2 regions of the Streptomyces sp. NPDC092370 genome follow, and region 1 is predicted to be linked to the other one. Evidence: riboswitches for the same ligand, from Rfam matches in the RefSeq annotation. Region 1 holds a riboswitch; the other holds the start of a gene.
The links. A riboswitch is a leader RNA that binds a small molecule or an ion and turns the genes downstream of it on or off. The one in region 1 is predicted to bind glycine.
Positions count from the first base shown of each region.

Region 2: another riboswitch for glycine. It lies ahead of gcvT (glycine cleavage system aminomethyltransferase GcvT); the one in region 1 lies ahead of gcvP (aminomethyl-transferring glycine dehydrogenase).

Region 1 is NZ_JBIVQO010000021.1:1,425-15,871, reverse strand. It holds gene ACIQHQ_RS36685 (amino acid transporter) at 1-41, shown strand, start outside; gene ACIQHQ_RS36680 (DUF1707 domain-containing protein) at 43-636, opposite strand; gene ACIQHQ_RS36675 (molybdopterin-binding protein) at 765-1,160, shown strand; partial or broken gene ACIQHQ_RS36670 (molybdopterin-binding protein) at 1,235-1,648, shown strand; gene gcvP (aminomethyl-transferring glycine dehydrogenase) at 1,714-4,599, opposite strand; glycine riboswitch at 4,775-4,869, opposite strand; gene ACIQHQ_RS36660 (PRC-barrel domain-containing protein) at 4,982-5,356, shown strand; gene ACIQHQ_RS36655 (DNA polymerase IV) at 5,275-6,729, opposite strand; gene ACIQHQ_RS36650 (MerR family transcriptional regulator) at 6,855-7,538, opposite strand; gene ACIQHQ_RS36645 (bifunctional nuclease family protein) at 7,833-8,306, opposite strand; gene ACIQHQ_RS36640 (MerR family transcriptional regulator) at 8,392-9,129, opposite strand; gene ACIQHQ_RS36635 (FHA domain-containing protein) at 9,172-10,125, opposite strand; gene ACIQHQ_RS36630 (DUF881 domain-containing protein) at 10,187-11,101, opposite strand; gene ACIQHQ_RS36625 (small basic family protein) at 11,107-11,439, opposite strand; gene ACIQHQ_RS36620 (DUF881 domain-containing protein) at 11,436-12,350, opposite strand; gene ACIQHQ_RS36615 (sugar phosphate nucleotidyltransferase) at 12,449-14,447, opposite strand, start outside.
Region 2 is NZ_JBIVQO010000012.1:10,803-25,249, reverse strand. It holds gene ACIQHQ_RS29780 (ABC transporter ATP-binding protein) at 1-824, opposite strand, end outside; gene ACIQHQ_RS29775 (ABC transporter ATP-binding protein) at 821-1,918, opposite strand; gene ACIQHQ_RS29770 (ABC transporter permease) at 1,915-2,913, opposite strand; gene ACIQHQ_RS29765 (ABC transporter substrate-binding protein) at 3,022-4,812, opposite strand; gene ACIQHQ_RS29760 (ABC transporter permease) at 4,883-5,890, opposite strand; gene ACIQHQ_RS29755 (enhanced serine sensitivity protein SseB C-terminal domain-containing protein) at 6,218-7,018, opposite strand; gene ACIQHQ_RS29750 (enhanced serine sensitivity protein SseB) at 7,181-7,969, opposite strand; gene ACIQHQ_RS29745 (AAA family ATPase) at 8,166-8,834, opposite strand; glycine riboswitch at 9,057-9,156, shown strand; gene gcvT (glycine cleavage system aminomethyltransferase GcvT) at 9,314-10,435, shown strand; gene gcvH (glycine cleavage system protein GcvH) at 10,539-10,916, shown strand; gene glyA (serine hydroxymethyltransferase) at 10,931-12,193, shown strand; gene ACIQHQ_RS29725 (L-serine ammonia-lyase) at 12,300-13,667, shown strand; gene ACIQHQ_RS29720 (glycoside hydrolase family 25 protein) at 13,797-14,354, shown strand; partial or broken gene ACIQHQ_RS29715 (threonine aldolase) at 14,356-14,447, opposite strand, start outside.

The DNA of each region.
Region 1 (14,447 bases):
AGCCGGACCGGAAGCGGCGGCCGAGGGTGCACGTGGGCTGAGTCAGGCGGTCGCTCTGCGGCCGAGGACCCTGCGCGGCGGGCGCACCACGACCTGCCCGTAGTGGATCGCACCCGTGATCCGTATTCGCAGCAGGACGGGAGCGTCGGCCGGCCGGCGGGCCTTGATCTCGGAGTAGCGCAGCACCAGACCGCCCGTGTCCACCACGACACCCGGCCGGGTCAGCAGCTTCAGGGCGCCGGCGCGCAGGTCCAGGTCGATGTCCAGCGTGTCGTGCGTGATCACCGCGTCGGTCAGGTCGAGCGTCACCTCGCCCCACGCCGAACGGATCTCCAGCCGCCGCGGCACCGTCCAGCCGTCGCCACGCCGGGTCGAGGCCCCTTCCTGCCGGATCCGGTCGACGTCCTCCGCCCCTACGGGCGCCTGGCCGGCCGGCGCGGGCAGATCCGCCGTCAGCACGACGAGCTCGCCGATCGTGCGGGCGGACAGCGCGGCCTCCAGCCGCTCGTCCAGCTCCTCCAGGGTCAGGCGGCCGTCGCCCGCGGCGACACGCAGCATGTCCACGGTCCGGTCCCGGTCCGCGTGCGACGCCCTCACCTCGGGCGATCCACCGGACCGCGCGATCTCGGCCGCCATCACTCCACCCCCGATCTCCCGGGCGCGCCGCCCGGCCCGCCCGCTCGACCACTAACGCTATATCGCGTTATACCCAACGGCCAACCCCGCATCCGCCGTTCCCTGTCCTCACCCCTATCGTGACCGGCATGCAGTCCTACACGATCGGCCAGGCAGCACGACTGCTCGGCGTGAGCCCGGACACCGCGCGGCGCTGGGCGGACGCGGGCCGCATCACGACCCACCGCGACGAGGCCGGGCGACGCGTCATCGACGGACGGGACCTGGCCGCCTTCTCGGCCGGACTCGCCCGGTCCGGCGCTGCCGAAGAGGACACCCCGTACACCTCGGCCCGCAACGCCTTCCCCGGCATCGTCACCGCGATCAAGCTCGGTGACGTCGCCGCCCAGGTGGAGATCCAGGCCGGTCCGCACCGGCTCGTCTCGCTGCTCACCCGCGAGGCGGTGGAGGAACTGGGCCTCGAGGTCGGCATGGAGGCGACGGCCCGCGTGAAGTCGACGAACGTTCACATCGACCGCGTCTGAGCCCGGGAGTGACCGCAGCCGACGCAAGCCCGAGCGTCCCCGGCTCGACGGGACCGCCGGACTGGCGTGCACCCGTGAGCCTGAGCATCCGCAACCAGCTCACCGGTACCGTCACCCGTCGGCCCCGGTCAGGCCATGGCGACGGTCAGGGTCCGCCTCACCGTCCGCCGGGACCTCACCGCGGCGATCACCCGTGTAGCGGCTCAGGCCTCCGTCCCGCCCCGGGCACCGCCGTGGGCGCCCTGACCAAGTCCACGGAGATCTCGCCGGCCACGGCCCCGTCGAGGGCCTGCCGCTCCGCAGCCGGCTCCCCGGTACGGTCACGGGCATCACAGCCGGCGACGCGATGGCGTCCGTCCGCGTCACGGTCGAGGAGGGCGAGCCGACCGTCATGATCACCAGGGGCGCCGCGGACGACCTCACGCTCGCCCGGGAGCCCCGTCGCCGCCCTGTTCAAGGCGACCGAAGTGGCGCTCGCCTCCGCGTGAAGGCGGCGGTGAACGGCGGGAGGGGCCCCGCACCGCGGAGCCCCTCCCGGTGACCGGTCGGCCGGTCAGTCCTCGTACGCGTCCAGCGGCGGGCAGGAGCAGACGAGGTTCCGGTCGCCGAAGGCCTGGTCGATACGGCGCACCGGCGGCCAGTACTTGTCGGCGGCCGACACCCCGGCCGGGAAGACGGCCTCCTCGCGGCTGTAGGCGTGCTCCCACGCCCCGGCGAGGGCGCCGGCGGTGTGCGGGGCGGCGCGCAGCGGGTTGTCCTGAGCGGGCCACTCGCCGGAGCCGACCTTCTCGATCTCCGCGCGAATGGCGATCATGGCCTCGCAGAAGCGGTCCAGCTCGGCCAGGTCCTCCGACTCGGTCGGCTCGATCATCAGCGTCCCGGCCACCGGGAACGACATGGTCGGCGCGTGGAAGCCATAGTCGATCAGCCGCTTGGCGACGTCGTCGACGCTCACTCCGGTCGCCTTGGTCAGGGGCCGCAGGTCGATGATGCACTCGTGGGCCACGAGATCGCCGGGGCCGGTGTAGAGCACCGGGTAGTGCGGCTCCAGCCGCTTGGCGATGTAGTTGGCGCTGAGCACGGCCACCTGCGTGGCCCGCCTCAGCCCCTCACCGCCCATGAGCCGGACGTACGCCCACGAGATCGGCAGGATGCCGGCCGAGCCCCAGGGAGCCGCCGAGACGGGACCGACGCCCGTCTCGGGGCCCGCCTCGGGCTGCAGCGGATGGTTCGGCAGATAGGGGGCGAGGTGCTCGCGCACCGCGACCGGGCCGACGCCGGGGCCGCCGCCGCCGTGCGGGATGCAGAAGGTCTTGTGCAGGTTCAGGTGCGAGACGTCGCCGCCGAAGTGCCCGGGCTTGGCCAGCCCGACGAGCGCGTTGAGGTTGGCCCCGTCGACGTAGACCTGCCCGCCCGCCTCGTGGACCTGCGCGCAGATGTCGGCGACGTGCTCCTCGAACACACCGTGGGTGGACGGGTAGGTGATCATCAGCACGGACAGCTCGTCGCGGTACTGCTCGATCTTCGCCCGCAGGTCCTCGACGTCGATCTCGCCGTCCTCGGCGGTCTTCACGACGACGACCTTCATGCCCGCCATCACCGCGCTGGCGGCGTTGGTGCCGTGCGCGGACGACGGGATCAGGCACACGGTGCGCTGCTCGTCCCCGTTCGCCCGGTGATACCCGCGGACGGCGAGCAGACCGGCCAGCTCGCCCTGCGACCCGGCGTTCGGCTGGAGGGACACCTTGTCGTAGCCGGTGACCTCGGCGAGGCGGTCCTCCAGCTCGTGGATGAGGGTGAGGTAGCCCGCGGCCTGCTCGGCGGGAGCGAAGGGGTGCATCTGCCCGAACTCGGGCCAGGTGACCGGCTCCATCTCCGTGGTCGCGTTGAGCTTCATGGTGCAGGAGCCCAGCGGGATCATGCCGCGGTCGAGCGCGTAGTCCCGGTCGGCGAGCTTGCGCAGGTAGCGCAGCATGGCGGTCTCGGAGCGGTGCTGGTGGAAGACGGGGTGCGTCAAGTAGTCGTCGGTCCGCAGCAGGGCGTCCGGGAGGGGCTCGTCCGTGGCCGCGTCCAGCGCCTCGATGACGCCGTCGACGCCGAAGGCGGCCCACACGCCCCGCACCTGGGCGCGCGTCGTGGTCTCGTCGCAAGCGATCGAGACGTGGTCGGCGTCGACGAGGCGCAGATTGACCCCGTGGTCCCGGGCGGCGGCCACGACCTCGGCGGCCAGGCCCTCGGCGCGCACGGTCACGGTGTCGAAGTAGGAGCCATGCACGACCTCGACACCGCCGTTCGCCAGCCCGGCGGCGAGGACCGCGGCGTACCGGTGGGTGCGCCGCGCGATGCCCTTCAGACCCTCCGGGCCGTGGTAGACGGCGTACATGCCGGCCATGACGGCGAGCAGCACCTGAGCGGTGCAGATGTTGCTGGTGGCCTTCTCACGACGGATGTGCTGCTCGCGCGTCTGCAGCGCCAGCCGGTAGGCCTTGTTCCCGTCGGCGTCCACGGACACGCCGACGAGACGCCCGGGCAGGCTGCGCGCCATCTTGTCCTGGACCGCCATGTAACCGGCGTGCGGCCCGCCGAACCCCATGGGCACACCGAAGCGCTGCGTCGTCCCGACCGCGATGTCCGCCCCGAGCTCACCGGGCGACTTCAGCAGCGTCAGCGCCAGCAGATCGGCGGCGACGGTGACGAGCGCGCCGAGCTCGTGCGCCCGGTCGATGACCGGCTTGATGTCACGCACGGCACCGGAGGCGCCCGGGTACTGGATCAGCACGCCGTTGATCTCGCGCTCGGCGATCTCGGCGGGGATGCCGTCGCTGAGGTCGGCGACGACCACCTCGACGCCCGTGGGTTCCGCACGGGTCTGGATCACGGCGATGGTCTGCGGCAGCGCGTCCGCGTCGACCAGGAACAGGCCCTTCTTGTTCTTGCCCAGGCGCCGCGACAGCGCCATGGCCTCGGCGGCCGCGGTGCCCTCGTCGAGCAGCGAGGCACCGGAGGTCGGCAGCCCCGTGAGCTCCGCGACCATCGTCTGGAAGTTGAGCAGTGCTTCGAGCCGGCCCTGCGAGATCTCCGGCTGGTACGGCGTGTAGGCCGTGTACCAGGACGGGTTCTCCATGACGTTGCGCAGGATGACCGGCGGGGTGAACGTGCCGTAGTAGCCGAGGCCGATCATGGAGTTGAGGACCTGGTTGCGGTCGGCGAGGGAGCGCAGCTCGGCGATCACCTCGGCCTCGCTGCGGGCGCCCGGCAGGTCCAGTGCCTCGGCGCTCGCGATCACGGCCGGGACCGCGGCGGCGGTGAGCTCGTCCAGCGAGCCGTAGCCGACGTGCGCGAGCATCTTGGCGCAGGCCTCGTGATCGGGGCCGATGTGGCGCTGCTCGAAGGGGACTGCCTCTTCGAGCTCGGAGAGCGGAATGCGGTGGGCGGTCATTACGGAGGCCTCCTGGTCGACACGACCTTCGAGGGGCACCACGGCACGGGTACCCGAACGGCCTCCCCCTCTGTCATCTCAACCTGAGAGCTTCACCGGATCGCCCGAAGGCCTCCGGTTTTCACCGTCGGTGAGAGCGGAAGCCGTCGACACCCGCTCTGCTTTCCAGAGTGACCTCGTCCGTGCGGTACGTGAGCCTGAGAGATTCCGGGGAGGATTTGCTCCTTCGGCGCCTCCATGACCTCTGGAGGACTCTCCCGCACGGGGTCAACAGCCGCTGCCAGCGTACCAGCGCGGTCAACGCACGAACCTTCGAGTGGCCGCATCCCCGCTTGTACCGTTTTGTAGTGCTTACTGATGAGGTGCGACCAGTGGAGGGCCCGTGCGAACCGATATCGATCCGCGCAACCTGATCGGCCGCAAGGCGTTCGACCGCAACGGGACCAGGATCGGCACGATCGACGAGGTCTACCTCGACGACGCCACCGGCGAACCGGAGTGGGCGGCCATACGGACCGGCCTGTTCAGCAGGGACGCCTTCGTCCCCCTGGAGCCCAGTGAACTGATCGACGGCGCCCTCCACGTCCCCTTCGAGCGCGCCCTGATCAAGGACGCCCCCGACTTCGGCGTGGGCCGCCACCTCTCCCCGGAGCAGGAACTGCAGCTCTACCACCACTACGGTCTCGACGTCGCCGCCCCGCCCCCGCTCCCGGACCACGACTTCGGCAAGCTGGCGGGCACCGACGAAACGGCGTGACCCCCCGTGCCGAGCGCCGCGCCTCCCCCATCCGGCTCCCGTAACACCAACGGCAACGGATCCGCCGCCTCCAGATCCGGATCGTCGACCCGGAAGGTCCGCACGCGCCCAGGCTCCGAGGAGGGCGTCTCGAACCGCACCGTGACCCGTCCCAGGCCGCTGCCCTGCACCCAGCCGTGCCCGAATCCGGCGTGGCGCACGTCGTGCCCGGCGGGCCATCTGCGCTCGGCGAGCGCCGGCTGCTCCTCGGCCGGCGCCGCCACGTGCTCCTCGACCGGGCCCTGCTCGATCGCCCGCTCCCCCGCCGCCTGCGCGAAGAGGTCCTCCTGCGTGTAGTCGGCGAGCCCGCTGACCCCCACCCCGAGCAGCCGCACCCCGCCCGTGGTGTCGACCGAGTCCAGCAATCTGGCCGCCGCCTCCCGGATCACCGCGGGATCGTCCGTCGGGCCGCGCAGTGTCTCGGACCGGGTGAGCGTCGAGAAGTCGTAGCGCCGCACCTTCAGCACGATGGTCCGCCCGGACAACCGGGCCTCGCGCAGCCGCCGCACGCACCGCTCGGCCAGTCGCTGCACCTCCAGCCCGACGCGCGTCCGGTCGTGGATGTCCACGTCGTAGGTGTCCTCGACGGACACCGATTTCGCCTCGCGTTCCGCCACCACGGGCCGGTCGTCCCGCGCCAGCGCCATGGCGTACAGACCGTGCCCGTGCGCCTTTCCCAGCAGCCGGACCAGCTCGTCCTCCCCTGCCTCGACGATCTCGCCGACCGTGGTGATCCCGGCCCGCCGCAGATGGTCACCCGTAGCCGGCCCGACCCCCGGCAGCGTCCGCACCGACATCGGCGCGAGCATCGCCCGCTCGGTCCCCGGCTCGATCACCACCAGCCCGTCCGGCTTGGCTTCCTCCGACGCGATCTTCGCGAGCATCTTGGAGGCGGCCAGCCCCACCGACCCCGTGAGCCCTGTGACCGCCCGGATGTCCGCGCGCAGCTTCACCCCGGCCAGCCGCGCCGACCGCTCGTCCCAGGCCACCTGGCCGGCCTCCAGGTCGACGAAAGCCTCGTCCAGGCTCAGCGGCTCCACCAGCGGCGACAGCGCCCGCAGCAGCTCCATGACGCGCTCGCTGATCGACCGGTAGAAGGTGAAGCGCGGCACCAGGTACGCGGCATGGGGCGCGAGCCGCCGGGCCTGCCCCATGGGCATCGCCGAATGCACCCCGAAAACCCGCGCCTCGTACGACGCGGTCGCCACCACGCCTCGCGGCCCTAGCCCGCCCACGACCACGGCCTTCCCGCGCAGACTCGGCTTGGACGCCTGCTCCACCGAGGCGAAGAAGGCATCCATGTCCAGATGCAGAATCGTGGGCGCGGTTCTCACACTTCCGATGCTGCCCTACGCCACTGACAACACCTCGCGCGACCGCCCGGATCGCCCCGCGGGAGACCGCTCACGGCCCGGTGCGGAAACGTCCCGCCCCATGCGTCCGGCCTCTGCCCGACGGCTCAGACGGCCCGGTTCCGGCGACGCGCCAGCTCATCCGCCGGGTTGGGCCCGACCAGGGTCTCGCCGGTGTCGATCCGCTCGCCGTGCAGCTGGGACAGCGCGCTCTCGACGTCACGCCACACCACGCCCACGGCGATCCCGAACACGCCCTGACCGCCCTGGAGGAGGGCGTGAACCTCGTCGGGCGAGGTGCATTCGTAGACCGTCGCACCGTCGCTCATCAGCGTCATGCGCTCCAGGTCGCTGAAACCGCGTTCCCTGAGGTGCTGTACGGCCGTGCGGATGTTCTGCAGCGACACCCCGGTGTCGAGGAACCGCTTGACGATCTTCAGGACGACCACGTCACGGAAGCTGTACAGCCGTTGCGTCCCGGAGCCGTAGGCGGGGCGCACGCTCGGCTCGACGAGCCCGGTGCGGGCCCAGTAGTCCAGTTGCCGGTAGGTGATACCGGCGGCCGCACAGGCCGTGGGGCCGCGATAGCCGATCTGCTCGGACGCCATGGACGCCGTCCCTCCGCTGCTCGGCACCGCCGTCGGTCGCTGCGGAGCATGATCGGCCGCGCCACCGGGCTGGGGGCACCCCCCACCCGGGAGGGGCCGTGAGCCGGGGGGAGGGTACGGACCGCTCGCCCTGAGACTGCGCTCGGGGCCGCCCCCGGCCGTACCGTCGCCGCTGCTTCTCACGCCGACCTCCGTCCTTGACCTGCCTTCTCGACGGTAGGCAGTCACCAGGGGTGCGTCAACGATCGCCACACTCGCCACGCCGAGTGATAATCACCCTGAGAGTGGTTTCCCGTGCCCCACTGCGGGGAAAGGCTAGCCGAATGCGGTCGGCACGGACCGCGTGACGCTCTCACTCTCCACCTGCACATGCGGGCATTTCACCCCGTCACGCACGGCGGGCGACCCTGCCGCGGACCACGTCGTCCGCCGGGCCGCCCCACACGACTCACCGACCGCTGCCGCCGACCGCGGAGCTCACTGACTGCTGCTGCCGAAGTCCTCCGGGGAGATCTGGTCGAGGAACTCGCGGAACTTCTCCACCTCGTCCTCCTGCTCGTCCGGGATCGCGATACCCGCGTCGTCGAGCACCGTGTCACTGCCGTAGATCGGCGTCCCGGTGCGCAGCGCGAGCGCTATGGCGTCGGACGGGCGGGCACTCACCTCGACGCCGCTGGCGAAGACCAGCTCCGCGTAGAAGACGCCCTCACGCAAATCCGTGATGCGCACTTCCGTGAGCTCCTGGCCTACCGCCTGCAGCACGTCCTTGAAAAGGTCGTGGGTCAGCGGCCGCGCGGGAGCCATGCCCTGCTGGGCGAAGGCGATCGCCGTCGCCTCCCCCGGTCCGATCCAGATGGGGAGGTAACGGTCGCCTCCCACTTCACGCAGCAGCACGATCGGTTGGTTGGAGGGCATTTCGACCCGGACACCTACGACATCGAGCTCGTTCACACAGCAACCCTAGGCCGTGCTCGGGACGTTTGGGTAGTCGGGCCCGGACCGAGCGCCTGATCCGGCCCCCGAACGCCCGGCCTCGTCAGGGCTGCCGCACCCCGAGCGCCGTCTGCACCAGTGCGGCGTGCAGCTTCACCGTGAGCCCCGCCAGTTCCCTCGTACGGTCCTCGGCGTGAGCCCTGGTCTGCGGATTCCGGTGCCGCCTCAGCGGGGCCACCACCTGCTCCACGAGGCCGGCCTCACGGTCGGCTGCGGCCTTCATCACCCGCAGATGCCGCGGCTCGATCCCGAACCGCCCGAGTTCGCCGATGAGTGAGGCGACCGTGACCGCCTCCACGTCGTAGGCCCCGTCCTCCAGTGGAGTGAGCAGCCCGTAGGACTCCCACTCCTTGAGCTCCTGCTCGTCGACGCCGGCGGCGGCGAGCAGCTCCGCACGCCCGATCCTGGCCACCGTGGGCCCCCCGGACGGCTCGCGCGCGGCTTCACCGTCCCGCTGACGGCACACGACCGGCAGTGGGACCGCGTCGCCGCGCTCCATGGCCTCCAGGTGCTCCCTGATCACTTTCAGGGGCAGATAGTGGTCCCGCTGCATCCTCAGGACCTGCCCGAGACGCTCGACGTCGCGGGCGCTGAACTTGCGGTACCCCGACGGGGTCCGCTGCGGCTCGATGAGCCCCTCCGACTCCAGGAAACGGATCTTGGAGATGGTCACTTCGGGGAACTCGTCGCGCAGCACGTTCAGCGCCGTGCCGATGCTCATCAGCCCACTGTCCGTGGCGGCGGCGCCGTGCCCGGCACCGCCGCTCGGTGTTTGAAGCATGGACCTTCCCTGACGGACGGACCTTCGCTGGGGCCAGCCCGGTCAGTAGCCCCGCTGGTTGGCGTAGAAGACCAGCCGGTACTTGCCGATCTGCACCTCGTCGCCGTTGCTCAGCGCGACCTGGTCGATCCGCTCCCGGTTCACGTACGTGCCGTTCAGGCTGCCCACATCGGCCACCGTGAACGAGCCGTCCTGCCCACGGCGGAACTCCACGTGCCGCCGGGACACCGTCACGTCGTCCAGGAAGATGTCGCTCTGCGGATGGCGGCCGGCCGTGGTCAGATCGCCGTCCAGCAGGAAGCGACTGCCCGAATTCGGACCGCGGCGCACGACCAGGAGCGCGGAGCCCAGCGGCAGCGCGTCCACAGCCGCCTGCGCCTCCGGGGACAGGGTCGGCATCGGCGTCTGGCCGGTGGTCTCGCTGTCGTAGGCCTCGAGACCGGAAATGGAGATCGTGGAGGTCGTCTCGGAGGGACGCTCCGGCGCCGCACCCGCCCGCAGCGGCGCGCCGCAGTTGGAGCAGAAACGGCTGTTCTCCGCGTTGCGGTTACCGCACCTCGTACACACCAGGGCCGACATCGGATCCTCCTGCCGCGGCTGCCCACCGGGGGCGTTGGACGCGTACGGGCCGGAAAACCCTCCACCCGCACCTGAGGTTGACGGCTGCCCGAAACCTATGCCGCCGGGCTGCGCAGGGTCAACCGACGGCGCGCCCTGACCACCGGAAACATCGCCGCCCGGGCCGCCGACCTGGTCCCGGAACAGCGGCCGCTGGCCTTCCGCGTCAGGCTGTGCGCGATGACGAGCGGTGGCGTTGTCGCTGCCTTCTCGCGCGCTCTTGCCGAACAACTTCGCAAACAACTTCACGGGCGATTCCCCTTGACCGAAACAGACCCGCCCGTGGGGCAGGACGAACCCTGACTGAACACTCTGGCGGACCCGGACATCCTGACAACGTCCGTCTGCACCAGACAGTTTCCACCACGCACCGCCCATTCGGTGCGCCGACCCCCCGCAACCTCATGCCCTCGCCCGACGCCGCCCATGCACCCCCGGTTCACTGCGAGGACGACCGAGCGTAGTCAGGCCGCTTCGCTGCTCGCAAGGCGTCCACGACGATCTTGGTCGACCTTTCGATCGTCACGGTGGCCTGTTCCTTCTCGAGAGTCTGCACCACGCCTCCGGGGATGTTGAGCGCCGGCTCGAGATCCTGCGGCTTGCCGATGACCTTGAAACGATACGGCGCGTTGATCTTGTTCCCGTCGACGCCGACGCCCTTGCCCGAATCCGTCAGGTACGTGCCGGCGACGACCCGTACGCCGTTGACCTGGATCGCCTCGGCACCCGCCGCGCGCAGCTCCTGGATCGCGTCGAGCAGCATGTCCGCCTCGACCGTTCCCTTCGTGTCCTGGATCGTCATGGTGACGCCGGGCCCCTGCGCGGCCACCGTGCCCGCGAGGATGCCGAGTTGCCTCTCCTTCTCGATCGTCTGCTTCCGGGCCTCCTCAGCCTGGTCGGAGCTGTTCTCCAGCTCGTCGCGCTGCTTCTCGAGACCTTGCTTCTCGTCCTCTAGACGCTGAGTACGGTCATCCAGTTCATCGAGGATGCGGACAAGATCTTCCTGCCGCGCACCACGCAGGGCGCTGTCGCTGTCGCTGTTCGAGGCCACCTGCACGGCCAGCCCGAACCCGAGGCCGAACAGCAGCACCGCGACGATGAGTTGGGCCCGGGTGACACGCGGCGGCCACAGTCCCTGCGCCAGCCGCTGCCGGCCGGTCAGCCGGGGTTCGGGGTCCGGCTGCGGTTCCGGTGCCCGATCGGGCTCGGGCTCCGGCTCCTGCGGGACCTCCTCGGCGGCAGGCACCTCCTGGGGCAGCTCTTTGCGCAGCCTGTTCCCGAATTCGGACCCATCGCCCCGGCTCGTGCGCGCGTCGTCCCGCTCCCCGGCGGGCGTCTCGTCGTGGTCGCTCATCGGCCTCACGCCCGGAACACGTGCCGGCGGATCGCCGCGGCGTTGGAGAAGATCCGGATGCCCAGGACGACCACCACACCGGTGGACAGCTGGGCACCCACGCCCAGCTTGTCGCCCAGGAACACGATCAACGCGGCCACGACCACGTTCGACAGGAACGACACCACGAAGACCTTGTCGTCGAAGATGCCGTCGAGCATGGCCCGCAGGCCCCCGAAGACGGCGTCGAGCGCCGCCACGACAGCGATCGGCAGATAAGGCTCGACCACCGCCGGAACCTCAGGCCGGACCAACAGGCCGGCCACGACTCCCACGACGAGGCCCAGTACGGCGATCACGATGTGCCCTTCTCGCTCTTCTCAATGCTCGGCTGTGCTGTACGTACGGTCACACTCGGCGCGGCAGGCAGCCGGAGGTCGTCCTCCACGGAGATGCCTGTCCTGATGCCGTAGCTTTCCTGCAGCGCGTTCAGATACAACCCGTCCGCGCTGTTCTGGAACCGCGTGCTCAGCCGCTGCCCGTCCCCCACCGCGAGCACCGTGTACGGCGGCACCAGCGGTTTGTTGTCGACCAGTATGGCGTCCCCCGCGGCCCTGATCGCGGACAGCGCCGTCAGCCGCTGCCCGTTGATGGAGACGGCCTCGGCGCCCGACTCCCACAACCCGTTGACCACGCGCTGCATGTCCCGGTCACGCACCCGGCCGGTGTCGGAGAACCCGGAGGTCCCCCGCGGGTTGCCGTCACCACCCGAACCGGCTTCCTTGGCGTCGTTCACCACGAGTTTCACGCCCGGGCCGTGCACCGCGACCGCGCCGGACAGGATGCCCGCCAGGTCGGAGTCCGCGCTGCCGCCGCTGTCCTTCAGTGCCTCGCGCTGGCGCGCGCTCACGTCCGCGCGCAGTTCGTCGACGGAGTCCTCCAGCTTGTCCGCCGCCTCGGTCTCCCGGTCGATGCGGTCGACCAGCTCTCCCCGTTCCTTGGCGACGACCGGAGCGGCGACCCGCGCCTGCGCCGCTCCGACGGTGACGACGAGAGCCGCGAGCACCAGGCCGGCGGCGAGCCCGAGCTTCGCCCTCAGCGTCTTCGGCATGCCGCTGTCGCCCGCGGCCTTCTTGCGCTCGGCGGCCTCGGCATAACCGTCGTCGAGGCTGTGGTCCATGACGTTGGTGAGCAATGACATGGACGCGTCCGGGCGCCGGGGCCGCGCGGGTGTGCTCCGAATGGGGGGTTGCTGCGGCATGCCGCACATCGTCGCATGTCGCGAGCACTACCTCCGAACGGGCCCACCGGCGTGCTGGACAGGCCCCGTTGGGGACACCTGTCCAGCACGCACGCGTGCGGCCCGTTCTACCGGCCGGCGCTGTCCACGACCGCCGACCATTCGTCCAGCAGAGCCTGCGCGGAGGCGTCGTCCGGCCCCTCGGCCCACAGGTGAGTGACGGCCTCGGCCGGGTCGGGCAGCACCATCACCCAGCGGCCGTCGGTCTCCACCACCCGCACACCGTCCGTGGTGTCCACGAAGCGGTCTCCGGCCGCTTCGACGACCCGCCGCATCACAAGCCCCTTGACGGCCCACGGGGTCGCCAGATCCCGCTTGAGGACGTGCGCCCGCGGGATCCGCGCGTCGATCTGGCTGAGCGTGAGCTGCGTGCGCCCCACGAGCCCGATGAGCCGCACGAACGCCGCGGTGGCGTCGTACACGCTGCTGAACTCCGGGACGATGAAACCGCCCTTGCCGTCACCGCCGAAGATCGTCCCCTCCTCACCGCCCACGCGGGTGAGGTCGTCGGGAGAGGTGGTCGTCCACTCGACCTGAGTCCCGTGGTACGCCGCCACCTGCTCGGCGATCCGGGTCGTGGTCACCGGCAGCGCGACCCGGCCGCTGCGCCGCTCGGCGGCGATGAGGTCCAGCATCACGAGCAGCGCCCGGTCGTCCTCGATGATCCGGCCCTTCTCGTCCACGAGGGACAGCCGTTCACCGACGGGGTCGAACCGCACGCCGAACGCGGCCCCCGAGGACGCCACGATCTCACCGAGTCGCACCATCCCCGAGCGCCGCATGTCGGCGGTCTCGGTCGGCCTCGACTCGTCGAGACCGGGATTGATCGTCAGCGAGTCGACACCGAGCTTGCCGAGCAGGCTCGGCAGCACGAGTCCGGCGCTTCCGTTGGACGCGTCCACGACGACCTTCAGCCCGGATTCGGCGATCCCGGTCGTGTCGACGTTCCGCAGCAGCGACCCGGTGTACGAGTCGAAGACACTGGCCGGGAAGTGCAGGTCGCCGATCTCCCCGGGGAAGGCACGGCGGTACTCCTGCCGCGCGAACACGCGGTCCAGCTTCCGCTGGCTGCCCTGCGACAGGTCGGCGCCCTGCCCGTCGAAGAACATGATGTCGACGGAGTCCGGCACTCCGGGAGTGGTGCGGATCATGATGCCGCCCGCACTGCCTCGGGCGGTCTGCTGCCGGGCCACGGGCAGCGGCACGTTCTCCAGGTCCCGCACGTCGATCGCGCTGGCCTGCAGCGCGGAGATCACCGCCCGCTTCAGCGCACGGGCACCACGCGAGTGGTCACGGGCGGTGGTGACGGTCGAACCCTTCTTCAGGGTCGTGGCGTACGCACCGGCGAGACGCACCGCGAGTTCCGGAGTGATCTCCACGTTCAGGATGCCTGAGACACCGCGCGCACCGAAGAGGTGCGCCTGGCCCCTGGATTCCCAGATCACCGAGGTATTGACGAAGGCGCCGGCCTCGATCGTCTTGAACGGGTAGACCCGGACATTGCCCTGGACGATCGATTCTTCACCGATCAGGCACTCATCGCCGATGACCGCCCCGTCCTCGATCCGCGCCGCGCGCATGATGTCGGTGTTCTTGCCGACCACGCAGCCGCGCAGATTGCTGTGGGGCCCCACATAGACGTTGTCGTGGACGACGGCCTTGTGCAGGAACGCGCCGCTCTTGACGACCACGTTGGAGCCCACGACAGTGTGCTCACGGATTTCCGAGCCGGCCTCGACCTTGGCGTAGTCACCGATGTAGACGGGTCCGCGGAGCACCGCGTCCGGATGGACCTCGGCCCCCTCGGCGACCCATACGCCCGGGGAGATCTCGAAACCGTCGATGTCGACGTCGACCTTGCCCTCGAGGACGTCGGCCTGCGCCTTGACATAGCTTTCGTGGGTGCCGACGTCCTCCCAGTAGCCCTCGGCGATGTAGCCGTAGACCGGCTTGCCTTCCTTCATCAGCTGCGGGAAGACATCGCCGGACCAGTCGACGGGCACGTCGGGCTCGACGTAGTCGAAGACCTCCGGCTCCATCACGTAGATGCCGGTGTTCACGGTGTCG
Region 2 (14,447 bases), on a different contig from region 1:
TCGCGGTCGGCCAGCTCCACGATCTTGCCGAGGTACATCACCGCGATCCGGTCCGAGACATGCCGGACGACCGACAGGTCGTGCGCGATGATCACATACGTCAGACCGAGTTCCTGCTGGAGGTCGTCGAGCAGGTTGACGACCTGGGCCTGGATCGACACGTCCAGCGCGGAGACCGGCTCGTCGGCCACGACGAGCTTCGGGTTGAGCGCGAGCGCGCGGGCGATTCCGATGCGCTGGCGCTGACCGCCGGAGAACTCGTGCGGATAGCGGTTGTAGTGCTCGGGGTTGAGGCCCACGACCTGAAGCAGCCGCTGCACTTCCTTCTTGATGCCGCCCTCGGGCGTGACGCCCTGGAGCTTGAAAGGAGCCCCGATGATCGTGCCGATGGTGTGGCGCGGGTTCAGCGAGGAGTACGGGTCCTGAAAGATCATCTGCACGTCCCGGCGAAGCGGGCGCATGCCCCCGACGCCGAGATGCGTGATGTCCCGGCCCTCGAACTCGACCTTCCCGGCGGTGGGCTCGAGCAACCGGGTGATCAGTCGGCCCATCGTCGACTTGCCGCAGCCCGATTCGCCCACGACACCGAGGGTTTCACCGGCCCTGACCTCGAAATCTATGCCGTCGACCGCGCGCACCGCGCCGACCTGCCGCTGGAGCAGACCCTTGCGGATCGGGAAGTGCTTCTGCAGCCCGGTCACCTTCAGCAGGATGTCACCGGCGGCGGCGTCCTTGGTGAGGGTGGCCGCGCCGGACGCATGGGCCTCGGAGCCGTCGCTCTCGGCGGGAGTGGTCACAGCGGTGTCCTTGGAGTTCTCGCTCACAGCTTCGGCGCAATCTCTTCGGTCCAGATGCGCTCCCGCTGCTCCCTGGTCATGTGGCAGGCGGCCCAGTGCTGGCTTCCGACCTCGGTCAGCTCGGGGCGGACCGCGCGGGTGACGTTGTCCTTGGGGACGTCGGCGTACGGGCAGCGCGGGTTGAAGGCGCAGCCGGACGGGATGTTGATCAGGGAGGGCGGGGAGCCCTTGACCGGGATGAGGCGCTCCTGCTGCTCGCGGTCGAGACGCGGCATCGAGCCGAGCAGACCCCAGGTGTAGGGGTGGCGGGGTTCGTAGAACACCTGCTCGGCCGGGCCCCGTTCGACGCAGCGGCCGCCGTACATCACGAGGATGTCGTCGGCGAGCTCGGCGACGACCCCCAGGTCGTGGGTGATGATGATGACCGCGGAGCCGAACTCCTTCTGCAGATCCCGGATCAGGTCGAGGATCTGCGCCTGGACGGTCACGTCGAGGGCGGTCGTCGGTTCGTCCGCGATGAGCAACTCGGGGTTGTTGACGAGCGACATCGCGATCATCGCACGCTGGCGCATACCGCCGGAGAACTCGTGCGGGTAGCTGTCGACGCGCTTGTCCGGCTGCGGGATCCCCACGCGGTCGAGCATGTCGACCGCCCGGCGGCGGGCGGTCTTCTTGCTGACGTCGTTGTGGATCCGGTACGCCTCCACGATCTGCTGGCCGATCGTGTAGTACGGGTGCAGCGCGGACAGCGGGTCCTGGAAGATCATCGCCATCTCGCGGCCGCGCAGCCTGCGCACGTGGTCCGGATCGGCAGCCAGCAACTCGGTGCCGTCCAGCCAGATCTCGCCGGAGATCCGCGCCTTGCGCTTGCCGTACTGGCCGGCGGTGTGCAGGCCCATGATGCCGAGCGAGGTCACCGACTTGCCGGAACCCGACTCGCCCACGATGCCGAGGGTCTTGCCCTTCTCCAGCTGGAAGCTCAGCCCATCCACGGACTTGACGAGACCGTCGTCGGTCGGGAAGTGCACCTTCAGGTCGCGCACGTCCAGGAAGGCGGTCGGCGCCGACGAGTCGCTCGTGGGCTCGCCCACGGCCGATGAGGTCTTGCTGAGTTCGGTCATGCGAGCCTCACTCGGGGGTCGATCACGGCGTACAGGACGTCCACCACGAGGTTAGCGACGAGCACCGCGACGGAGGTGATCAGGGTGACGCCCAGGATGATGGGCAGGTCCTGGTTCTTGATCGCGTTGAGCACGGCCTGACCCAGCCCGGGCAGGCTGAACGTGGTCTCGGTCAGGATGGCGCCGCCGATGAGGGCGCCGAGGTCCATGCCGAGCATGGTCAGGATGGGCGTCATCGTCGAGCGCATGGCGTGCTTGCGGATGACGACCTGTTCGCGCATGCCCTTGGCGCGGGCGGTACGGATGTAGTCCTCGCCGAGGATCTCCAGCATGGTGGCGCGGGTGATCCGGGCGTACATCGCGGCGTACAGGAACGCCAAGGTGACCCACGGAAGGATCATGCCGCCGAGCCAGCCGGTGAAGCTCTCCTCGAGGGGCACGTACTCCGCGTTGATCCAGCCCAGACCGTAGGAGAAGATCGCGAGGCTCAGCAGACCGGTGAAGTAGATGGGGAGCGAGACACCCGCGAGGGCGACGACCATCGCACTGCGGTCCCACAGCGTTCCCCGCTTGAGTGCGGAGAGGACACCCGCCGCGACACCGAGCAGCAGCCACAGCACGGCCGCGCCGAGCGCGAGACTCAGGGTCACCGGGAAGCGGTCGGTCAGCACCGGCCAGATGGCCTGCTCGCTGCGGAAGGAGTAACCGAAGCACGGCGCGGCGCAGTGGGTGACGTCGCCGCCGCCCGCGTACGTACGGCCCGCGAAGATGCCCTTGAAGAATTCCCAGACCTGGACGTAGATCGGGTCGCCCAGTCCCAGCTTCTGCCGCACCGCCTCGACGGCCGCCGGGTCGGCCTGCTTGCCCACGAAGCTGCTGGCGATGTCGACGCCCGCCCACTTGGGGACGAGGAAGAAGATGCCGAAGACCACCATGATGATGACCGCGAGCATCACTACGGCGGCGAACAGCCGCCTGATCAGGTAAGCGAGCACAGATCTCGGCCCGCTGCGGACCTCGGGCCACCGGAGGTCTTCCGATGGCCCGAGGTCACGCCGCGCCGGCCTTCACCTGCCTTTCGTGCCGTACGGCGGGTGTGCCGGTTACTTCGCGGACTTCAGGCCGAGGTTGACGAAGTCGTACATGCCGCTGTACGCGTCCGTCGTGTAGACGTTGGCCAGCCGGCTGGAACGCCAGTTGATGAACTTCTCGAAGACGAAGGGCAGGTAGTAGCCGCCCTCCATCACCTTGTGGTTGATCTCCGTGGCGATCTTGGTCTTCCCCGCGTCGTCCAGCGTGGTGACGTACTTGTCGAACAGACCGTCGATCGTCTTGTCCTTGATCATGGCGAAGTTGTTGTTGCCACTCTCGAGGATGTAGCTGCTGTCCCACAGGGGGAGGCCGTAGCCCTGCACGGACGGGAAGTCCGGGCCCCAGCCCATGATGATGATGCCGTAGCCCTTCTTCTTCACGTTCGAGGGGCTGCCGATGATGCCGGAGGTCTGCGAGCCGTCGTACTGGTCGATGTCGGCGGTGATGCCGACCTTCTTCAGCGACGCCTGGAGGGACTCGGCGGTGGCCACCTCGGACGGCTTGTTGTTGCGGACCGCGATGGTGGTCTTGAAGCCGTTCGGCTGACCGCAGGCCTTCAGCGCTTCCTTGGCCTTGTCGATGTTGCCCTTCTTGTTGGCACCCGCGAGCTCGTACGGGTCGTACTTCTGGCCCTCGGCGCCCGGGACGGCCGGCGGCAGCATGTTGGTGCCGATGTCACCACCGGCGACCGGGCCGCCGCGCGCGGTCTGCAGCGACACGTGGTCGGCGCCGTAGATCACGGCCTTGCGGCACTCGATGTTGTCGAACGGCTTCACGGTCTGCGGGAAGACCGCGTAACGGATGTAGCCCGAGACCGGGTTGTCCAGGTTGGCCTTGTGCTGCTTCAGGGCGGTGGTGCGGCCCTGCGGCGACATGCCGGTCTGGTTGATGTCCAGGTCGTAGTCGCCCGCGATCAGGCGCGCGTCCATGTCGTTGGCGTTGGAGAAGAACTTGACCGTGATCTTGTCCGGGTACGCCTTGCGGATCGGGTCCGAGGCCTGCTTCCACTCGGTGTTGCGGACCAGCGTCAGGTCCTTGCCCGGGTTGTACGACTCGAACTTGTACGGGCCGGAGGAGAACGGGTGCAGGCCGTACTTGGACTTGGTGTCCTTGTCCTGACGGACCGGGGACGCCGAGGTCAGGGCCAGCATCTCCTCGAAGTCCGAGTTGGCCTGGGGCAGCTTGAAGACGATGGTCTTGTCGTCCGGCGTCTCGATGGCCTTCAGGCCCAGCTTGTCCGCGGACTTGTCCTTGTAGGGACCCTTGTACTCACCCTTGGGGTCGAGCACGTCCTTCAGGTAGACCGGGCCGCCGGACAGCACGTCCTGCGCCCAGACCCGCTCGATGCCGTACTTGACGTCCTTGGAGGTGATCGGCTTGCCGTCCTCCCAGGTGATGCCGTCACGCAGGGTGTACGTGTAGGTCTTGCCGTCGTCCGAGATCTTGGCGAGCCCGCTGGCGAGGTCCGGAGTCAGCTCGGTGCCGGCCTTGCCCGGCTCCGTCTTGCTCGTGACGAGCTGGCGGCTGTAGTAGCGGGAGAAGTTCCACATGAAGCCGTAGTAGCCGCGCGTGGTGTCCCACGAGTCGGCGTCCTGGGCACCGGCGAACTTCAGCGTGCCGCCCTTCTTGGCGAGGGAGGCCTGGGCGACCTTGTTGTTCGCGGCGTCGAAGCCGGCCGCTCCGCCCTTCGACCCCTCGTTGTCGTTGCCGCCGCCGCACGCCGCCGTGGTCAGCAGTGCGGCGACCACGGCCGCAGCGGCCATGGCCTGCTTGCGCCGCCCTGAGGTGCGTTGGGTAGTCACGATCTCGGATCCTCCGGATTAGATGAGAGACCCCGTGCCAGGTGTCACGGGTCGCTGTTTGTACGGCAGTTCAGCGGGAGCCCTTCGGGTCGAGCGCGTCACGCACGCCGTCGCCGAAGAGATTGAAGGCGAGAACGGTGATGAAGATCGCCACGCCCGGGACCACCATGTACATGGGGTCCGAGTCGTAGTAGTCGATCGCGCTCGAAAGCATCTGCCCCCAGGAGGCCGTGGGCGGCTTGACGCCCACGCCCAGGAAGCTGAGTGCCGCCTCGGTGAGGATGTTGGTGGGGATCATCATCGTCGTGTACACGATGATGGGCGCGACCAGGTTGGGCAGCAGTTCCTTGAAGAGGATGTAGAACCGCCCGGCGCCGAGCGACCGGGCCGCCTCGACGTACTCCCGCTCGCGCAGCGAGAGCGTCTGGCCGCGCACGACGCGTCCGATGTAGGGCCAGCCAAAGAAGCCGATGACCAGGATCATCACGAACAGACGCACGCCGGTGCCGGTCAGCCCCAGCATCTCGTTCGGCATGACGGAGACCAGGGCGATGATGAACAGCAGCTGCGGGAAGGCCAGCAGACCATCCATCACACGGCTGATGACGGAGTCGACCCAGCCACCGAAGAAGCCGGCCAGGACGCCCACGACGGTGCCGATCACGACGGCGACGACCGCCGACAGGAAACCGACCAGGAGCGAGATCTGGGCGCCGTAGACGATGCGGGCGAAGATGTCGCGACCACTCACCGGTTCGACACCCAGCAGGTGCTCACCGCTGATGCCGCCCCACGCCCCCGTGGGGGTGCCGAACAGCGGGTCGATCAGATCTTCGTGGTGCGCCTCGGGGTCCTGGCCCACCAGGCCCGTGATGACCGGCGCGAGCAGCGCGACCACGATGAGCACGAGCACCATGACTCCGCCCGCCAGGGCGAGTTTGTCCCTTTTCAGGCGCTCCCAGGCGATCCGGCCCAGAGAACGGCCCTGTACGGCTTTCGCATCGACGCCGACGGCTGCCGCCTCCTCGGCCGCACTCGGAGCAGCTTCCGCGGTCGGCTCGTGCAGTGGTGCCGTCATCAGGCAGGGACCCCTCTTCTCAACCGGCGGTGGCCGGCCCGCGCATTTCCGCTGTGGCGGCGTGATCAGTCCGTCGTACTCAGGGGCGAAACTCCCCTGGTGCCGGGAGTCTTCAACGCTTCAGCGTTTCGTTGCCAGACTTGACGATGAAAGGATGCATAAACGTGATGCTGTCTGCGGGATTCCGTTATCCGGACAATGGGCAACGAGGATCGGTCGCAGGCAAATCGGGACATTCTGTACAGGATAGGCGTTTTATCCTCCATCTACGCGCGGAGAAGCGCGCCCGTGCCGCACGCGATGAGGAGGTGGGCGGGGGCGAAGCCCTCAGTAACGGCCCTGCGCCGGAGGATATCCGTAGCCCGAGGCCGGGGCCTGGACGGGGGCCGTGGCATGCGCCTCGCGGTCGTAGAAGGGGCGGGCCTTCGCACGCAGCCACATCGCGACCGGGTCGTGCTCGTCGGACATGGCGACGGTCGACACGGGCAGCCCGTCGGGTACGGCGCCGAGGGACTGCTGCATCATCGCCCGCACGGAGTCCACGGCCGGCGGCGAGGTGTCGTACACGTCCAGTCCGATGGCGAGGTACGGCGCCCCGAGCGCGGGCTGCACCCAGGCGCGGCGCAGCGAGCGGACGGCCGGGGTGCGGTGGGCGTTCTGCGCCAGCAGCGCGTAGAACTGCGGAATCTCGATGGCGGGTTCGGACAGGCGCAGGGGGCCGGCGGGCTGGCGGTCCAGGCCCGTGGCGATCCGGCGCAGGTCGAGCCAGGGGATGCCGACGCCCCCGCCGGGGGCGTGCGGGTTGAGCCAGAGGCCGTAGTGGTCGGGGTAGAGGGCGCGGGCGACGTCGATCCCGTCGACCACCTCGTACGAGCGGTTCCAGCCGCTGGCGGAGAGCTCCTGGGCGGAGGTCACGCAGGGGGCGTAGCCGTAGCCGTCGACGTCCATGTTCCCGTACTGGGCGTCCGGGGAGCCGGCCAGCCCGTGCCACAGGAGCATCCAGATCCGGCCGGTGTGGGGGGTCGCGAGCGCGCGCAGGAGTGCCTCATAGGCGTCGTAGCGCCCGGGCGTGACCTGGCGCAGCATGTGCTCGACCTGTCCGGCCGCGGCCGTGCCGCTCGCGCTCACCTTTACCGCCCCTTCGTACAACGCCTCGACGGTGCCCTAGCTTAAGCCCGCACACCGACTCGGGACTTGCCCTCGTTCGGCGAGTGCGGCCCGGCCGTGGCGTGTCGCGCCCAGGCGGCGCAGCCGCACGATGCCACAGCCCGCGCCCCCGGGCCCCTCGCCCTACCGCTGGTAGAAAGGCCGGACCTGCTCCCTCATCCAGTTGCCCACCGGGTCCTCCGTCACGTCCAGGAGCACCAGATTGACCGGCCAGGGGGCCGGGACGGCGGTGACGGCCCGGGTGAGGGCCTCCAGCGGGAGCGCGCGCACGTCGCCTTCCCACTGGGAGAGTTCGACGCCCACGAACATCACGGGCTCGGCGGTCTCGATGGCGGCGAGACAGCGGCGGGCCGTGACGACGATGCCGGTGGCCTCGAACTCGGAGGACGCCGCGGCCAGGAAATCCACCGGGTCGTCCTGCCAGTCTGGCTCGAAGAGACGGACCCGGCCGCCGCTCGCGGGGCCGTCCAGCGGGGTCCGGCCGGCCCGGCACAGCTCCGCCACGGCGGGCGGCGGGAGCGGGATGCCCACCACACCGCCCGGGTTGACGACCATCCCCGCGTGCGGGGGCAGGCCGCGGGCGAACTCCACGGCGGGGGCGATGGTGTACGACATGTGGGAGCCGACGACCTGGCGGAACTGCTCCTCGGAGCTGAACACCGGCACGAACGCCTGGCCGTCGATCTCGATGCCGGGCAGGTCGAGGGGGCCGCTGTGCGGGCCGCCGCCATTGGGCAGCGGGATCCACACGAAGCTCCGGCCGAGCACCTCGACGATCCGCCCGCCGGCCGCCGGGCCGGCGCCGAGGGAGGCCGAGAGCACCTCCTCCAGTTCGTTGCCGGGCCAACCGCCGTGCGGGTGAGTCTGCGTCCGCGCCGGAAAGTCCGCGGAGAATTCCGCCGGGAAGTCCATCTGCCTACCGCCTGCCTGGAACCACTGCTGTGGCTCAAAAGGCTAACGGCTCGGGGACGCGGGGCGGTCGGATGTGGAGAGGGTGAGGGGAGCCCCGGGGGCGGGGGCCGCCGGCGGGGTGGCTCACGTACATCCGTCGCCCCCGGTCCGCCGCCTCGTCTGGCGGCCTTCGGCTCGCCTCCCCGCCTTCGGCCCGTCAGCCGGTGAAGCCGATTCTGCGGAGGGTGTCGGCCGCGTCCCGGTCGACGAGGACGGCCGAGCCGCAGCCGGCGGGCAGGTCGCCGCGCTCCACCGCGCGCAGCAGGCGGGTGCTCGCCGCGCGGTGGCGCAGGAACGCGTAGCGCGAGACGCCGCGGCCCCGGTCGCGCTGGCCGGCCAGCGCCTGCTCGGGGGTGACGTCGAGCAGCAGCAGGTGGAGCGTGCCGCCCCGGCGGCGGGCCTCGCGGGCCAGCCAGCGGCGGACCCAGGCCTGGGTGCCGCAGTCGTGCACGACGAGGCCCTCACCCTTGCGCAGGGCGTGCCGCAGCCCGGCGTAGTGGGCGAGGCGGACGAGCGGGCGGTAGAGCGCGTACGGCAGGGCGCGCGGCATGCGGCGCTCCCAGCGGTCGCGGGTGTCCTGGGAGTCGATCCGCCGGTCCGGCACGGCGCGCCGCATCAGCGTGGACTTGCCGCTGCCGGGCAGGCCCGTGACCACGACGAGGTCGCGGGGGCCGAACAGCAGCGTGCGTGGGCCGCGTCCGGCGCGGGCGCGCAGATCGCGGACGACCGGCGCCGGCGCCGGGGCGCGGACCGCCCGGACCGGAGCGGCGGCCGGCTGCTCGGGCAGCGCGATGCCCGTCGTCGCGTACGCGGTGGTCCTGTTCACCGTGATCGTCCTCCCCTGGGGCCAGGTACGGAGTCCCATCCCCGCCGAGTGTAAAGAGAAAGTAATGCCGCAGGCCTCTCATTTGCGTCCTTGTCCTGCAACAGGGCTGCTACAGGTCGCGGAGTCCGGCGGGCGGGACTCGTGCACTCCCTGTGAAAGGTCCCCCTGCCGCGCCGGAAGGATGCGTGCAATGATGTGCGCGCCAACTGCATACCGGCCGTTTGAATCCGCGCGGGAGAGTCCCCAGCACCGCAAGAGCTGGGGCGCCGAAGGAGCAAGTCCCTCCCTTGAATCTCTCAGGCCCCGTTACCGCGCGGGCGAGGCACATCTGAAAAGCGGGCCTTCCCCTGTCCCGGCAGGGCGTGGCCCCACCCAAGGTGCAAGCCATCGACCAGCGCGGTCATGGCGAACCTCTCAGGTTCCGATGACAGATGGGGAGGACCGACCTCGCCCGTCATTGCCCTTGGAGACGACCGACTGTGAGCAGTACAGGAGAACTCCGTCACACCGCGCTCGATGCCCTGCATCGCTCGCTCGGCGCGACGATGACCGACTTCGCCGGCTGGGACATGCCCCTGCGCTACGGCTCCGAGCGCGACGAGCACACCGCCGTGCGGACGAAGGCCGGACTGTTCGACCTCTCCCACATGGGTGAGATCACCGTCACCGGACCGCAGGCCGCCGCCCTGCTGGACTTCGCCCTGGTGGGCAACATCGGCGGTGTGAAGCCGGGCCGTGCCCGCTACACCATGATCTGCCGGGCCGACGGCGGCATCCTGGACGACCTGATCGTCTACCGGCTGGGCGAGACCGAGTACATGGTCGTCGCCAACGCCTCCAACGCCCAGGTCGTCCTGGACGCGCTGACCGAGCGCGCCGCCGGTTTCGACGCCGAGGTGCGCGACGACCGGGACGCCTACGCGCTGATCGCCGTGCAGGGCCCTGAGTCCGCCGGCATCCTGAAGTCGCTCACGGACGCCGACCTGGACGGCCTGAAGTACTACGCCGGTCTGCCCGGCACGGTCGCGGGCGTCCCGGCCCTGATCGCCCGCACCGGCTACACCGGCGAGGACGGCTTCGAGCTGTTCGTGAAGCCGGAGCACGCGGTCGAGCTGTGGCAGGCCCTGACCAAGGCCGGCGAGGGCGTCGGTCTGGTCCCGTGCGGGCTGTCCTGCCGTGACACGCTGCGTCTGGAAGCGGGCATGCCGCTGTACGGGCACGAGCTGTCGACGTCCCTGACCCCCTTCGACGCCGGGCTCGGCCGGGTGGTGAAGTTCGAGAAGGAAGGCGACTTCGTGGGGCGCGAGGCCCTGCGCGAGGCCGCCGCCCGGGCCGAGCAGAACCCCCCGCGCGTCCTGGTCGGCCTCGTCGCCGAGGGCCGGCGGGTCCCGCGCGCCGGGTACACGGTCGTCGCCGGCGGCGAGGTGATCGGCGAGGTCACCTCCGGTGCCCCCTCCCCCACCCTCGGCAAGCCGATCGCGATGGCGTACGTCGATCCCGGGCACGCCGCGCCCGGCACGACCGGCGTCGGCGTGGACATCCGGGGCAGTCACGAGCCGTACGAGGTCGTGGCGCTGCCGTTCTACAAGCGCCAGAAGTAGACACTGGCCGAAGGGCCGCGGCAGCGACCCCACGCCCGTCGCCCCTGCTCACCAGCAGTCCCCCCTTTCACAGCACTCCCGCGCGTACAGGAGAATCCAGGCCATGAGCAACCCCGAAGAGCTGCGCTACAGCAAGGAGCACGAGTGGCTGTCGGCCGCCGAGGACGGCGTCTCGACGGTCGGCATCACGGAGCACGCGGCCAACGCGCTCGGCGATGTCGTGTTCGTCCAGCTTCCCGAGGTCGGTGACTCCGTGTCCGCCGGCGAGACCTGCGGCGAGCTGGAGTCGACCAAGTCGGTGTCCGACCTGTACTCCCCCGTGTCCGGTGAGGTCACCGAGGTCAACGAGGACGTCGTGAACGACCCGTCGCTGGTGAACTCGGCCCCCTTCGAGGGCGGCTGGCTGTTCAAGGTGCGCGTCACGGACGAGCCGGGCGACCTGCTCTCCGCCGACGAGTACACCGCGTTCTCCGCCGGCTGAGGAGTCGTAGCCCCATGTCCGTCCTGAACACACCCCTGCACGAGCTCGACCCGGCCGTCGCCGCGGCGGTCGACGCCGAACTGCACCGCCAGCAGTCCACGCTCGAGATGATCGCCTCGGAGAACTTCGCGCCGGTCGCGGTCATGGAGGCGCAGGGCTCGGTCCTCACCAACAAGTACGCCGAGGGCTACCCGGGCCGCCGCTACTACGGCGGCTGCGAGCACGTCGACGTGGTCGAGCAGATCGCGATCGACCGCATCAAGGAGCTGTTCGGCGCCGAGCACGCCAACGTGCAGCCGCACTCCGGCGCCCAGGCCAACGCGGCCGCGATGTTCGCGCTGCTCAAGCCGGGCGACACCATCATGGGTCTGAACCTCGCCCACGGCGGGCACCTGACCCACGGCATGAAGATCAACTTCTCCGGCAAGCTCTACGACGTCGTCGCCTACCACGTGGGCGAGGACGGCCGGGTCGACATGGCCGAGGTCGAGCGGCTGGCCAAGGAGTCCAAGCCGAAGCTGATCGTCGCCGGCTGGTCGGCGTACCCGCGGCAGCTGGACTTCGCCGAGTTCCGCCGGATCGCGGACGAGGTCGGCGCGTACCTGATGGTCGACATGGCCCACTTCGCCGGGCTGGTCGCGGCCGGGCTGCACCCCAACCCGGTGCCGCACGCCCACGTGGTCACCACCACGACCCACAAGACCCTCGGCGGCCCGCGCGGCGGTGTGATCCTCTCCACGGCCGAACTGGCCAAGAAGATCAACTCCGCCGTCTTCCCCGGTCAGCAGGGTGGTCCGCTGGAGCATGTGATCGCCGCCAAGGCGGTCGCCTTCAAGGTCGCCGCCTCGGAGGACTTCCGTGAGCGCCAGCGCCGTACGCTGGAGGGTGCCCGCATCCTGGCCGAGCGTCTGGTGAAGGACGACGTCCGGGCCGTGGGCGTGGACGTCCTGTCCGGCGGCACGGACGTGCACTTGGTCCTGGTCGACCTGCGCCACTCGGAGCTGGACGGCCAGCAGGCCGAGGACCGCCTCCACGAGGTGGGCATCACCGTCAACCGGAACGCGATCCCGAACGACCCGCGTCCGCCGATGGTGACGTCCGGTCTGCGGATCGGCACGCCGGCCCTGGCCACCCGCGGGTTCGGGACCGAGGACTTCGCGGAGGTCGCGGACGTCATCGCCGAGGCGCTGAAGCCGTCCTACGACGCGGATGCCCTCAAGGCCCGGGTGAAGGCTCTGGCCGACAAGCACCCGCTGTACCCGGCTCTGAACAAGTAACAAGCGGCACGCAACGGTCGCGAAGAAACCTTTCGGGCGCCGCGCCGGCCACAAGCGGGCGCGGCCCCACCCCTGTGCACCACCCCCGTAGTCAGGAGTTCCACCCGTGGCCATCTCGGTCTTCGACCTGTTCTCGATCGGCATCGGCCCGTCCAGCTCCCACACCGTCGGCCCGATGCGGGCGGCCCGGATGTTCGCCCGGCGGCTGCGCAACGAGGAGCTGCTGGAGCCGACCGTGAAGGTCCGCGCGGAGCTGTACGGCTCGCTCGGCGCGACCGGGCACGGCCACGGCACCCCCAAGGCGGTACTGCTCGGCCTGGAGGGCGACTCGCCGCGCACGGTGGACGTGTCCAACGCCGACCAGCGGGTGGAGGCGATCAAGACCGGCGGCCGGCTGAACCTGCTCGGCGACCACGAGATCGCGTTCTCCTTCGACGACGACATGGTCCTGCACCGCCGCAAGACCCTGCCGTACCACGCGAACGGCATGACGCTGTGGGCGTACGACGCCTCGGGCGCGGAACTGCTGACCAAGACGTACTACTCGGTCGGCGGCGGCTTCGTCGTCGACGAGGACGCGGTCGGCGCCGACCGCATCAAGCTCGACGACACCGTGCTCAAGTACCCCTTCCGCACGGGCGACGAGCTGCTGCGCCTGACCGAGGAGACCGGCCTGTCGATCTCCGCGCTGATGCTGGAGAACGAGCGGGCCTGGCGCTCGGAGGAAGAGATCCGCGAGGGGCTGCTCGAGATCTGGCAGGTGATGCGGGACTGCGTGGCGCGCGGCCTGTCCCAGGAGGGCATCCTGCCGGGTGGTCTCAAGGTGCGCCGGCGGGCCGCGAACACCGCGCGCAAGCTGCGCTCCGAGGGTGACCCGCTGGCCCTGTCCATGGAGTGGATCACCCTTTACGCCATGGCGGTCAACGAGGAGAACGCCGCGGGCGGCCGGGTCGTCACCGCCCCCACCAACGGCGCCGCCGGCATCATCCCGGCGGTCCTGCACTACTACATGAACTTCGTGCCGGGAGCCGACGAGGAGGGCGTGGTCCGCTTCCTGCTCGCCGCGGGCGCGATCGGCATGCTCTTCAAGGAGAACGCCTCCATCTCCGGCGCCGAGGTCGGCTGCCAGGGCGAGGTCGGCTCCGCCTGCTCCATGGCCGCGGGCGCCCTCGCCGAAGTCCTCGGCGGCTCGCCCGAGCAGGTCGAGAACGCCGCCGAGATCGGCATGGAGCACAACCTCGGTCTCACCTGCGACCCGGTCGGCGGCCTGGTCCAGATCCCCTGCATCGAACGCAACGGCATGGCCGCGGTCAAGGCCGTCACCGCCGCCCGCATGGCGATGCGCGGCGACGGCTCCCACAAGGTGTCGCTGGACAAGGTCATCAAGACGATGAAGGACACGGGCGCGGACATGTCGGTGAAGTACAAGGAGACGGCCCGGGGCGGGCTGGCGGTGAACATCATCGAGTGCTGAGCCGGGGGCGGGGCGGCGGCCGGAGTCCTACGGCTCGGCGAACTTGGCGTTTCCCCGTCAGGGCACAGCGGCCCGTGCCATGGTGGTGGGGCATCAACTCCCCCCCCCACGGCACTTCAGGGAGCCCCCATGCTGCGCGGCATCGATGTGAGCGCGTATCAGTCCTCGTCCTACGGCACCGACGGCCTCTCCTTCGTCTTCGTCAAGGCGACGGAGGGGCGCTCCTACGTCAACCCCAAACTCGCCGCCCAGACCAAGCGGGCCCGGGACGCCGGACTGGTCGCCGGCTTCTACCACTTCCTGTGGCCCGGCCATGTCACCGCCCAGGCCGAGTACTTCGTGAGCAAGGCCCCGGACCGCGCGGGCGACATCCTCGCCGTCGACTGGGAGACGACCGGAGACGGCACGCACGCGAGCAATGCCGAGAAGGACCGGTTCATACGGAAGGTGCGGGATCTGCGGCCGGGCAACCGGGTGGTGCTCTACTGCAACCGGCACTTCTGGCTGAACATGGACACGACGTCCTTCGCGGGCGACGGCCTGTGGATCGCCGATTACGTCTCGGCGGGCAAGCCCCGCATCAAGGCCAAGTGGCGCTTCCACCAGTACACCGACGACCCCTTGGACAAGAACGTGGCCGACTTCGGGAGCAGGGCGGCCCTGCGCGAGTGGGCCGAGAACGCCTGACCTGGGGCCTGTCGTTCGGATCACGCCGCAGACGCGCCGCGTTGGCCTGCCTGGCAGAGGATCGCCACACCGTGCACGGCCCGCACGCCCTCG